Regions from separate parts of the Pseudoalteromonas sp. 5Ae-yellow genome, predicted to be linked through region 2. Evidence: predicted binding sites of a transcription regulator. Region 2 holds the regulator's gene; each other region holds the start of a gene.
The links. The regulator ArgR, encoded in region 2, controls arginine synthesis, uptake and breakdown. The targets are predictions, from matches to a motif close to ANTGAATANNTATTCANT.

Region 1: gltB (glutamate synthase large subunit) is a predicted target of ArgR. The motif match lies at 2,449-2,466, and genes of this name have one in related genera.
Region 3: H4J63_RS15950 (OadG family protein) is a predicted target of ArgR. The motif match lies at 1,455-1,472, and genes of this name have one in related genera.

The regions. Positions count from the first base shown of each region.
Region 1 covers NZ_JACGWD010000094.1:4,278-8,573, reverse strand. The annotation lists gene H4J63_RS18190 (ABC transporter ATP-binding protein) at 1-592, opposite strand, end outside; gene H4J63_RS18185 (efflux RND transporter periplasmic adaptor subunit) at 635-1,888, opposite strand; gene gltB (glutamate synthase large subunit) at 2,568-4,296, shown strand, end outside.
Region 2 covers NZ_JACGWD010000003.1:63,311-67,606, forward strand. The annotation lists gene H4J63_RS01430 (ABC transporter ATP-binding protein) at 1-559, shown strand, start outside; gene H4J63_RS01435 (Dyp-type peroxidase) at 608-1,507, shown strand; gene argR (transcriptional regulator ArgR) at 1,515-1,982, opposite strand; gene mdh (malate dehydrogenase) at 2,208-3,140, shown strand; gene ispB (octaprenyl diphosphate synthase) at 3,226-4,197, opposite strand.
Region 3 covers NZ_JACGWD010000068.1:150-4,445, forward strand. The annotation lists gene H4J63_RS15935 (YcxB family protein) at 1-445, opposite strand, end outside; gene H4J63_RS15940 (hypothetical protein) at 578-769, opposite strand; gene H4J63_RS15945 (DUF1328 domain-containing protein) at 826-999, opposite strand; gene H4J63_RS15950 (OadG family protein) at 1,518-1,760, shown strand; gene oadA (sodium-extruding oxaloacetate decarboxylase subunit alpha) at 1,772-3,553, shown strand; gene H4J63_RS15960 (sodium ion-translocating decarboxylase subunit beta) at 3,567-4,296, shown strand, end outside.

The sequences.
Region 1 (4,296 bases), on a different contig from region 2:
TTACCATTACAATAGTGGCACCGTCGCGATTGATTTGTTCAAGTAACTCCATAACTTGGCGAGCCATTAAGCTGTCAAGGTTACCTGTTGGCTCATCGGCAAGTAAAAAACGAGGTTCACCAGCAAGCGCACGGGCTATTGCCACACGTTGTTGCTGGCCACCAGAGAGTTGTTGAGGTAAGTGTTTAGCGCGAGATGCTAAACCAACTTGTTCAAGGCATTGCTCAATTCGACGTTTTCGCTCATTTGCTTTAATCCCTCTGTAGCGAAGAGGAACTTCTATGTTTTCATATAAATTTAAATCGCGGATCAAATTAAAACCTTGGAATATAAAGCCAATTTTTTGATTACGTAAATCAGCACGTTGGTTATCGTTTAGGCTGCTAACATTAACGCCATCCAACAGGTATTCACCTTCGTTAAAAGGCTCGAGCATACCTGCAATATTTAAAAAGGTTGTTTTTCCTGAGCCGCTAGGACCGGTAACAGCAATAAATTCGCCTTCGTTTACTTGCAGATTAAAATCTCGAAGCGCATGGGTTTGTACCATTTCTGTTTGGTATACTTTACTTACATTGTTCATTTGTAACATGATTGTTCCTAATTATTTTTAGCGTTGGTTGAGAACGTCTGTTTAATTTAATAAAATCGTGTTGGCTTGCTTAAAGTCGCTGTAGCTTGAAATAATAATTTCATCGTTTTCTTTTAGTCCGCTTAAAAGCTCAACCGCATTAATGCTGGTGGCGCCTATTGTAATAGATATACGCTTTGCGATATTGCCATCGACTTTATAAGCTATAATTCCGCCTTGCTGCATAAATGCACCACGCTTTACTTGCATTACACCTTCTCGGTTGTCGAGTAAAATACGTGCAGTTAAGCGTTGGTTCTGACGAATGTTGTTAGTAACACCTTTAAACCGGACGCGTGCGGTTACTTCACGATTATTAACTTCTGGTGATATGGCGGATAAATTCCCCATCACTGTTTCATTGCCTAACTTAAGCTCTACTTCCATACCGAGTCCTAATTCGTTTGCGTAACTTTCAGGAACTTGGAGTTCGGCTTCAAAATTACTTAAGTCGACGAGAGTCATAAGAGGTTGGCTTTGCGTCACAGCGGCTTTTTGTTGCACTAATAGGTTACCCACGATCCCAGTAACGGTAGCCTTAATAGATAGGTTGCTTACTTTTCGGATTAAGTCATCAACAATAAGTTGTTGGCGGGTCACATCACTTTTAGCAGCTTGTAGTTCAAAAGCGAGCGTGTCTTTGGCAAGCAATACCTCTTGCTGCGCATGCTTATAGGAGAGCTTAGCTCGGGATAATTCATCAACTGCTTTTTCTAGATCAATTTGGCTAATTAAGTGCTTTTGTATTGATAACTGTGCGCGACGATTTTCGCGCTCAGCGGCGTTAAGCTCAACTTGTGCCATATCGAGTGTTTTATTTAAGGTGAGTGTTTGGCGTCTTGCTTGCAAATGTTGCCTTTGCTGTTCGCCTTCAAGTCTTTTAAGTACAGACTCCTGTTGCTTCAATTCATTAGTTAACTCAGGGCTTTGCAGCAGGGCAAGTGTGTCGCCTTGCTTTACTGTATCGCCGGCCTTTACTTTTAAATCTATAAACCCCCGTTCTGGACTGTAGATTTTAGGAGCATTAGCAGCAACAATTTTACCACTGGCGGCAATGTCTCGAATGAGCGCCTTAACATGTACTTTTGCAATCTGTACTTTTGAGCGGCTAATAGAGCTTTTAGCGCTATGGCTCGTTAAAAAAATATAAGCAATTGCAGAGACCACAATGAAAACAATCGCAGTGATTATCGCGTATTTTTTATAGCTTATAGGTGCCTTTACTTGTACGTCTTGTGCGCTGGTATCTTTAATCATTTAATTTCCCCTAAATTGCTTTTATGTATTTTTCGCACAGCAGTAATAAAGCTGCTGTGCAAATAGCGGCAATAGGAGAGAGTAAAAATAAGCTTAGAGTAAACATAGTAATTCCAATTAGCGATTATATGTAAAGCTATACGATTAATATGCCAACTATTATCACATTGATATTAAAGTGCTTTTTATTTTTTGTTCATGAAAATGATGTCCGCATCGGACACCGCTTTAAATAAAAATTCACTATTAATGTACAAAAAATGACATGAACTTTCATAACTATACTAATGAGCAGCAATAATCGGGGATGTTAAGCCATTAAAGTAATGAAATACCATAAAACTATCTAAATGTTAACTGAATAGCCCTTCATTTGTTGAATACTTATTCACTTTTACTCTCCTTTACGTTTACGTAAGCTGCACCTTTGGGTGCTTGTGTTTTTTACAATATGTTAAACTTGACACCAGTGTCATGAAAAAATAGTGGTTAAAATAACGCTAAATGTTAAAAATAATGATAAAAAGAAATCTTGCTATGAAGTGAGAAATATTCAAGAATGTGAATATGTATTCAAAGTGCTATTGACTCTATTTAAGATAGAGGCTAGTTTTGTCCGTCTGTTAGCAAATCGTCGAGCAGTTCATCCACGCTAACAGTGCAGCAAGGGGAGGGGTCTATGTTATACGACTCAAAGTTAGAAAAAGAAAATTGTGGCTTTGGCTTAATAGCCCAAGTTAATGGTCAAGCTAGTCATAGGCTTATTCGTACTGCTATTACGGGGCTTGATCGCATGCAGCACCGTGGCGGTATATCTGCCGATGGTAAAACAGGTGATGGCTGTGGTTTATTATTACAAAAACCAGATAGCTTTTTCCGTGCAATTGCCAGTGAACATAATTGGCACTTAGGCAAAAACTACGCAGTGGGTATGATATTTTTAAATTCAGACCCTGTTTTAGCACAAGCTGCAAAACAAATACTTAGCGAAGAATTAGAAAAAGAAACGCTAAATATTTTAGGTTGGCGTGTTGTACCAACCGACCCATCTATGTTGGGTCCTATTGCTGTACAGCAATTACCAGGTTTTGAACAAATTTTTGTTAGCGCGCCAGAAGGTTGGCGTTCTAAAGACTTAGAGCGTCGCTTGTATGTAGCACGCCGCCGCGCTGAAAAGCGCATTGTTGATGATGAAGCTTTCTATATCGCAAGTCTATCTGGTTTGGTAACTATCTATAAAGGCTTAATGATGCCTGCGGATTTACCTAATTTTTACCTAGATTTAGCTGATATTCGTATGACGAGTGCGATTTGTGTTTTCCATCAGCGCTTTTCTACTAATACTCAGCCGCGTTGGCCTTTAGCTCAACCTTTCCGCTATTTAGCACACAATGGTGAAATTAATACTATTGAAGGTAACCGCCAGTGGGCACGCGCACGTTCTTATAAATTTGCGTCACCGCTTATTCCTGATTTACAAAGCGCAGCGCCGTTTGTAAACGAAACCGGTTCTGATTCATCAAGCCTAGATAATATGCTTGAGCTATTTTTAGCTGGCGGCATGGATTTATTCCGCGCTATGCGTATGCTCGTGCCGCCTGCATGGCAGAAAAACCGTGCAATGGACGACGATTTACGTGCATTTTACGACTTTAACTCTATGCATATGGAACCATGGGATGGCCCGGCAGGTATTGTTATGTCGGATGGCCGTTTTGCGGCGTGTAACCTTGACCGTAATGGACTACGCCCAGCACGTTATGTAATTACACAAGATGGTTTTATTACGCTTGCATCAGAAGTGGGTATTTGGGATTACACTGCCGATGAAGTGGTTGAAAAAGGCCGTGTTGGTCCAGGTGAATTATTAGTTATTGATACTAAACTTGGCAAAATCTGGCACTCGGATGAAATCGATCAAGATTTAAAGTCTCGCCATCCTTACAAGTCATGGCTTGAGGAGAACGTTAAACGTTTAGTTCCATTTGAAGAACTTACCGAGCAAGACGCTGGTAATCGCTCATTTGATGACGAAACGCTAGCTAAATATCAAAAAATGTTTGGTTATACCAACGAAGAGCTTGATAGCGTTATTCGTGTAATGGGTGAAAACGGCCAAGAAGCGACAGGCTCAATGGGTGATGACACGCCATTTGCTGTGCTTAGTGAAGGGCATCGTTCACTTTATGATTACTTCCGCCAAAAATTTGCGCAAGTAACAAATCCACCTATCGATCCACTACGTGAAAACCATGTAATGTCGCTTGCAACCTGTATTGGTAGTGAGCAAAACGTATTTAACGAAACAACGGGCCACGCTAAGCGCCTACAGTTTGATACACCAATTTTAATGTACGCAGACATGCAGCAGCTATTAAATGCTGATGAAGCGCACTACAGCTACTGTA
Region 2 (4,296 bases):
AAACATCGACACACAAGTACGCTTTGAATTAATTGCCGATATACGTCGAATTATTAAGGCAACTCAAGTATCTGCTGTGTTTGTTACACATTCAAAAGAAGAGGCGTTTGCGTTTTCAGATACACTGGCCATTATGCATCGCGGTAAAATTGAGCAACAAGGCACGCCTGAGCAGCTTTTTGCAGCTCCATGTTCAAAGGAGGTTGCAGAGTTTCTGGGTCAGGGCATATACTTAAGCGCAGAAGTGTTAACCGCAACTGAATATAAAACACCATTTGGTTTAGTCGAATCTTATGTTGAGAGTAAGCATAATGTAAGTGCAGGGCTTATATATGTGCGCCCTCATCAAATAGAATTAGTGGCAGATAACCAAAGTGACAAATTCAGCAAGCGAGCTACAATCATAAGTCGTCGCTTTATTGGTTCGGCGTATGTTTATTCGCTTGTTATTGATGAACAAGAAATTGAAGTTGCAGCACAATATGGCCAGTCATTTGAAAATAATGATCAGGTTATAATAAAAATAAAACCTCACACGGTGAATTTTTTCGAATCGTAATTAATTTGTTATTCGCTGTGTTTTTATCTGTAAAACTAAGGAATAACAATGGCGCAAGCGCAATCAGGGATTTGTGCTGAAGCAAACTTACACGGTTTGCACTTATTTTTTAATGTGTTTGATGGTCAAGACGAATCACTTCGCGCAAAGTTAAAACAAGTAAGCGCTATAGAAGAAGAGTTTAGCGATCAATTTTCAGAATCAATGCTCTCTTGTATGGTTGCTATTGGTGCGCAATACTGGCCGCATATCCTCCCTGAATACATTCCAAGCGAATTACAGAGCTTTCCCAATATAACCCATAGCGATCACCAAATGAGCGTACAACCGTGCGATTTATTTGTGCAAATTCGCTCTGACCGTGAAGATGTTAACCATTTATTTGCGCTGCAAATTTTAAAATTATTTGCCCCCGATGTTGAGCTGGTGGAGCAAATTCGTAATTTTCGCTTTTTAGATGGTCGTGATTTTAACGGTTTTATTTATGGTGGCGATACAGCTCATGGAAGAAAAAAGCGCGCTACGGCTTTAATTAGCAACCCTGGTAGCTTTGAAGATCAGGGGAGTTATATTCATGTTCAGCGTTATAAACATGATTTAACTATGTGGCAGCATTTATCATTGAGTGAGCAAGAGCAAATAATGGGACGTACGCGTCTTGATAACACGCTAATTACTCCAGCGGTCGAAACCAGCCATGCTTCGCGAAGTGAGCTAAAAGACGAAGACGGACAACCGCTACTATTAAATCAAAGCATGCCTTATGGCGACGTGTATGAGCAGGGAATGTTATCAATTACATGCGCTTGTACGGGCACCGCATTTGAAAAAGTACTTAATAGTCGTTTAGGGGAAGGGGATTGCTACGACCACTGGCTTGATTTTACTCAAGCCGATATGGGCTCTGCTTTCTTTGCGCCTTCAGTCGGGTTTTTAAAACAAATTTAGTTTGCTATTAAACCGTATCAAATAAAATGCGAACACGTTCAAGTGTTACATCTATTTCAGATATTTTAGCAGGAGCGATAAAAATAGTGTCATCGCCGGCAATAGTTCCTAGTACGCCATCTGCTTTACCTAATGAATCTAATAAACGTGCAATAAGCTGAGCAGCACCTGGGCTGGTACGAATGATGATCATCATTTCGTTGTGCATAATGTCGATTACTAATTGGCGTAATGGGCTTTTAGCCGTAGGTACACCCATTTCAGCAGGTAAGCAGTAAACCATTTCTTGCTTGGCATTACGCGTGCGTACAGCGCCAAATTTACTTAACATGCGTGATACTTTACTTTGGCTTATATTGTCAAAGCCTTGATCTTTTAACGCATCAACTATTTCGCCTTGAGATCCAAAATTTTCTTCTTTTAATAGTGATTTAAATGCTTTTACCAGTGCTTCTTGTTTATCTTGTGGTTGCATAGTCTTTATTCGTTTTTGTTATTTATGCTGCAAATTCTACACAAAAATGAATAATTATGCAGCAGTTGTTTAGTTAACTTGCCAGTTTGATGCGTTAAATCACAAAAGTTTACGACTATGGTCGAAAATATACTTGAAATAGACAGGATAAATTTGTTTTTAGTCGCTAATTTCATTATCTTAAGAGCCACAAATGTTTCCTACCTCAAATTACGGAGAATTCCAATGAAAGTTGCTGTATTAGGTGCTGCAGGCGGTATCGGCCAAGCGTTGTCTTTATTATTAAAAACAGGCTTACCAGCTGGCTCTGAATTATCACTTTATGATGTTGCACCAGTAGTACCAGGTGTTGCGGTTGACCTTTCTCACATCCCAACAGATGTTAAAGTTGCAGGCTTTGGCGCAGACGATTTAAATAAAGCGCTTGAAGGTTCTGACATCGTTCTTATCCCAGCGGGTATGCCACGTAAACCAGGTATGGATCGTGCTGATTTATTCAATGTAAATGCTGGCATCATCAAAACTTTAGCAGAAGGCATTGTTGCCAGCTGTCCTAAAGCGTTAGTAGGTATTATTACTAACCCAGTAAATGGCACAGTTCCAATTGTTGCTGAAGTATTCAAAAAAGCAGGTACTTACGACGCTAAACGCGTATTCGGTATTACTACGCTTGACGTTATTCGTTCAGAAGCATTTGTTGCTGAACTTAAAGGCGTAGACGTAGCAACTGTAAAAGTACCAGTAATTGGTGGTCACTCAGGCACAACTATTCTGCCTCTACTTTCTCAAGTTGAAGGTGTTTCTTTCACTGATGAAGAAGTTGCTGCACTTACTCCACGTATCCAAAATGCGGGTACTGAAGTTGTAAATGCTAAAGCAGGCGGTGGTTCAGCTACGCTATCTATGGGTGCTGCTGCAGCTCGTTTTTGTATGTCTTTAGTTAAAGGCCTACAAGGTGAAGAAGTTGTAGATTACGCTTACGTTGCTGTTGAAAATGGCGATGCAGAGTACTTTGCACATCCAGTACGTTTAGGTAAAAACGGTGTAGAAGAAATTCTTTCTTACGGCGAACTAAGCGCATTTGAAACAAAAGCAAAAAATGACATGCTTGAAACTCTGAAAAAAGACATCAAAGAAGGTGTTGATTTCATGGCGTAATAGCCGGTTTAAGCAACAAAAAAGCCTGCATTTGCAGGCTTTTTTATTGCTCAGAATTAATGTCACACTGTGTAACTAGTTAAAACTAGTGGTCGCGGTCAACCGCAATACGGGCAAGGCTTATAAGTGCTTGCTTATAGTCAGACTCAGCTAAAAAGTCTAAACAGGCAATGGCTTTTTCGGCCTCAAGCTCTGCTTTTTGCATTGTAAACTCAAGCGCATTAGTTTGTTTTAGTGCAGTTAAAATTTCTTCTAAATGCTCCATACCATTACTGTGCTCTATTGCATCACGAATGAGCTGTGTTTGCTGCTCGCTACCATGTTGCATAGCATAAATAAGCGGAAGGGTTGGTTTGCCTTCAGCTAAATCATCACCAATGTTTTTACCCAACTGTTCAGCATCTGCATTGTAATCAAGTACGTCATCCACTAACTGAAATGCAGTACCTAAATGCATACCGTACAGGTTTAGTGCATCGAGAGTACTTTGATCTTGCTCAGTAATAATGGCTGCAAGCCCTGTCGCTGCTTCAAACAACTTAGCTGTTTTAGAGTAAATAACCTGCATATAACTGGCTTCGGTCGTATCTGGGTCGTTGCAGTTCATTAATTGCAATACTTCACCTTCAGCAATAATGTTTGTTGCATCGGCAAGTACTTGCATAACCTGCATTTTGCCAAGGCCAACCATAAGCTGAAATGAACGAGTGTAAATAAAGTCACCAACCAATACGCTAGCAGCATTACCAAATTCAGCATTTGCTGTAGGCGTGCCACGTCGTAAGTTTGATTCATCTACAACATCATCATGCAATAGCGTTGCTGTATGAATAAACTCAACAATTGTTGCAAGTGTTATGTGATCTTTACCCTGATAACCGAGCGCTTTGGCTGCTAAAATAGCCAGCATTGGACGAACGCGTTTGCCGCCACTGCTAACTATATATAAACCAAGCTGATTAACTAACGCCACATCTGAGCGCATTTGCGCATGTATAAGTTGATTGACGTCATTCATATCGCTTTCGATTAACGCCTGGATAGCTTTTATATCCATTGATCTCCGAGCCAATTTTTATGTGTGAACGGCGCAGATTGTACAACAAAAAATGCACTAGCTCGATATTTTGTGACGATTGATTGAAAAAACACTATT
Region 3 (4,296 bases), on a different contig from region 2:
TAAAAGCGAGTGTTTCTGGGGTTAATATTTGTTTTGAAATATACTGCATGCCGCTTTTATTTTTAATAATAATACCTTGCTGCGTATCTATTACTTCGCTTATGTCTTGCCAAGTTAGCTGAAAGCTTTTGTAATGATTAGCTGATTTAATACCTTCTTCATCAAAGGTAAGTGTTACTTCTGAGCCTGATGCTCTGCTGAGCATTTGTCTGGTTACCCACCAAGGTCTGCGATAGTAAAAAGCGACGCACTCTAGTACACCTAGCATGATCATAAACGATCCTAAGTAATGATCGTTTAAAACATAAATGCCAAATAAACCAAGCGCAACCAGTAGTACAAGTAAAAAGTACTTAGGTTTGGCGCGTTTACTGTACGGGAGTGACTCATCAAAGCACTCATAAAAGTAGGGTTTATCTAGCGTGTAGGTTGTTGTAAATGCCATATTGCCTTGCTTTAAATATCGTTTTTTTTATTTTAACAAGCTAACCGCTAAATGAGCAGCTTTATAGTCAGTGATTTTATTACAGACACAAAAAAACGGCCCTAAGGCCGTTTTTTAGCGATAAAAGAAGAATTAACAGTTAGTTTCTTCAGCGTTTACGCCTTCTTTAACATTTTCACATGCATCTTCTACTTTGTTTTGCACGTCAGTTACTGCTTCGTCAATACGTTCGCCTGCGTCTTCTGCATGGTTGTCTTCACAACCCATGATGAAAAAACTTGCGAATAGACCGATTAGTGCTGCTTTTACAGTTGTTGAATTCATAATGTAATTCCTTGTAAGTATTAATTAAATTTTAGTGTGTTAGTTGAATGCTTTATCTACCTGGGCGATTTACCACGTAGTGCACCTGAAACTAATGAAATCACTAAAAGTACTAAAAAGATAAAAAATATAATTTTTGCTATACCAGCTGCGGCACCTGCGATGCCACCAAAACCTAACACTGCAGCGATTAAAGCAATAACTAAAAATGTAATTGTCCAGCGTAACATTGTTTTCTCCTTGGTTATCAAATTTGCTCATAATAACTAATGCCAGTTACATGCCAAAGTTTATTTTTTATTAATATCAATAGCTTATGTTTTTTGGTTATGTTTTTAGTTATTTGTTAGTTAGTAACTTTTACGCTTTGTTATGTAAGTTATTCACACTGTTACAAATTGCTGGCAAAAATCCACTGAGAATATTTTTTTGGTAAGACCAATTAACAATTGGTGTGTGTTTTTGTACTTATTATAAAGTTTGGTGTGTATTTTTATTAAGTTGAATAGTTAATTAACAACTTCTATATAACTATTAGCTATAGTCGTTATTTCCTACGTGTATTATATGGCGTATGGTTGCTGGGTTATGGCATGTAAATAAGTTGAGTGTTATGTTGTTTATAGTTTAATTGGTTTTACCAATTTACAAGATGTAGACAAAGCGACTAGTTTTGTTATCATCCAGTGAATAAATATTTAATTAAATCGATTTTTTATTTTCGATATGGGTTTCAAGGGGGAGAAAAATGGATATAGGTGCTCTACTCACAACGGCTGGTAGCTTAATGCTAACTGGTATGGTTGGGGTGTTTGTATTTCTGTCGATATTAATTGGTGCAGTAACGCTTATGTCTAATTTGGTGACGCGCTTTAGCGAACCAGAGGCATCACCAGCTAAATCACCGTCTTTTAAATCTCAAGGTGTGCCTAATGAGTACATCGCTGCTATTAGTGCTGCCATTGCTCAGTACAAATCAAATAACAAATAAGGGGCACACACATGGCTAAATTAAAATTAACAGAATTGGTATTACGCGATGCGCACCAATCATTGCTCGCAACACGTATGCGCCTAGACGATATGCTACCTATTGCTAGCAAGCTAGATGATGCAGGTTATTGGTCTATTGAATCGTGGGGCGGTGCTACATTTGATTCGTGTATTCGTTATTTAGGCGAAGATCCTTGGGAGCGTATTCGTGCGCTTAAAAAAGCGATGCCTAATACTAAACAACAAATGCTATTACGCGGTCAAAATCTATTGGGTTACCGCCATTACGCTGATGACGTAGTTGAAAAATTTGTAGAACGCGCACATAAAAATGGCGTTGACGTATTTCGTATATTCGATGCAATGAACGATGTACGCAACCTTGAAACAGCTATTAAAGCGGCTATAAAAGTAGGCGCACATGCTCAAGGTACTATTTCGTACACAGTTAGCCCTGTTCATACGCTTGAAATGTGGCTGACTCTTGCTAAGCAATTAGAAGATTTAGGTTGTCACTCAATTTGTATTAAAGACATGGCGGGTTTATTAAAGCCATACGATGCTGAAAAACTAATTAAAGCACTTAAAGAAACTGTATCGGTTCCTATTGCTATGCAGTGCCATGCTACAACTGGTTTAAGTACTGCGACTTATCAAAAAGCGATTGATGCAGGCATTGATATGCTTGATACCGCTATTTCATCTATGAGTATGACTTACGGACACACTGCTACTGAAACTATTGTATCGATAGTTGAAGGTACCGAGCGCGATACTGACCTTGATTTAAATCACCTAGAAGAAATTGCTGCTTACTTTAGAGATGTACGTAAAAAATATGCGGCATTTGAAGGTAGCTTAAAAGGGGTTGATGGTCGTATTTTACTAGCTCAAGTACCTGGTGGCATGCTTACAAACATGGAAAACCAACTTAAAGAGCAAGGCGCGGCAGATAAGCTTAATGAAGTTTTACTTGAGATCCCACGTGTACGTGAAGATCTTGGCTTTTTACCTTTAGTAACACCCACGTCGCAAATTGTAGGTACTCAAGCTGTACTTAACGTGCTAACCGGTGAGCGTTATAAAACAATCACTAAAGAAACTGCTGGCGTATTAAAAGGTGAATATGGCTTAACACCAGCACCAATGAATAAAGAGCTACAAGAGCGTGTGCTTGATGGAGCTGAGGTTATTACTTGTCGCCCTGCAGATAACATTGCACCAGAGCTTGCAACGCTTGAAGCTGAATTATTAAAAGAAGCGCAAGAGCAAGGTTTAACACTTGCTGATGATCAAATTGATGATGTACTAACTTATGCATTGTTTCCACAAGTTGGTTTGAAGTTTATTAAAAACCGCAACAACCCAGGTGCATTTGAGCCTATTCCTACCGTTGAAGATAAGAGCAATAAGGCAGCACCAAAATCGGGATCAAATAATAACAGCGTTAAAGCTGAGCAATACAGCGTAAAAGTAGATGGTAAAGTTTACGACGTAGTAGTGGCGCAAGGTGGTGAACTTAAAGAAGTAACCTTAAAAGACTCTGAGCACATTCCCCAGTCGGCTTCGGTAGCATCAGGCGAAACGCTTAACGCACCTCTAGCCGGTAATATTTTTAAGATTAAAGTAAAAGCTGGGCAGGTTGTTAACGAAGGCGATGTAGTGATTATTATGGAAGCCATGAAAATGGAAACTGAAATACGCGCTACGCATACCGGAACAATTGCTGAAGTGTTAGTTAGTGAAGGCGATGCTGTAACTACCGGCGACGCTATGATTGCATTAGCTTAGGAGTAAATAGAGGATGGAAGGTATTTTAAACCTCTGGAATGCGACAGGCATTGCTAACTTTACAATCCCATCGTTAATAATGATTACGGTAGGGTGTTTATTACTGTTTTTAGCGATAGCTAAAGGCTTTGAACCACTATTATTACTACCTATTGGTTTTGGTGCGATTTTAACAAATGTACCAGTGGCAGGTTTGTCAGACCCTGGTGGGCTTTTGTACTACGTTTATTATGTGGGTATTGATACGGGAATTTTTCCGTTATTGATATTTATGGGAGTAGGGGCGCTAACCGATTTTAGTGCGCTTATTGCTAATCCACGTATGTTGCTATTAGGTGCGGCTGCACAGTTTGGTATTTTTGCGACTCTGTTTGGCGCGATATTATTAAACTATGTGCCAGGCTTTGAGTTTACTTTACAGGATGCATCGGCTATTGCGATTATAGGTGGAGCAGATGGACCTACTGCAATATTTTTAGCGTCAAAACTGGCACCAGATTTACTTGGTGCAATAGCGGTAGCCGCATACTCATACATGGCACTTGTGCCAATTATTCAGCCGCCAATTATGCGTGCGTTAACAACACCAGAAGAACGTAAAATAAAAATGCCAGAGCTTCGTAAAGTATCTAAAAAGGAAAAGATTATTTTCCCTCTTATGGTGCTTAGCTTAACGGCTATGTTTTTACCGGCTGCTATACCGCTGGTAGGTATGTTTTGTTTAGGTAACTTAATGCGAGAGT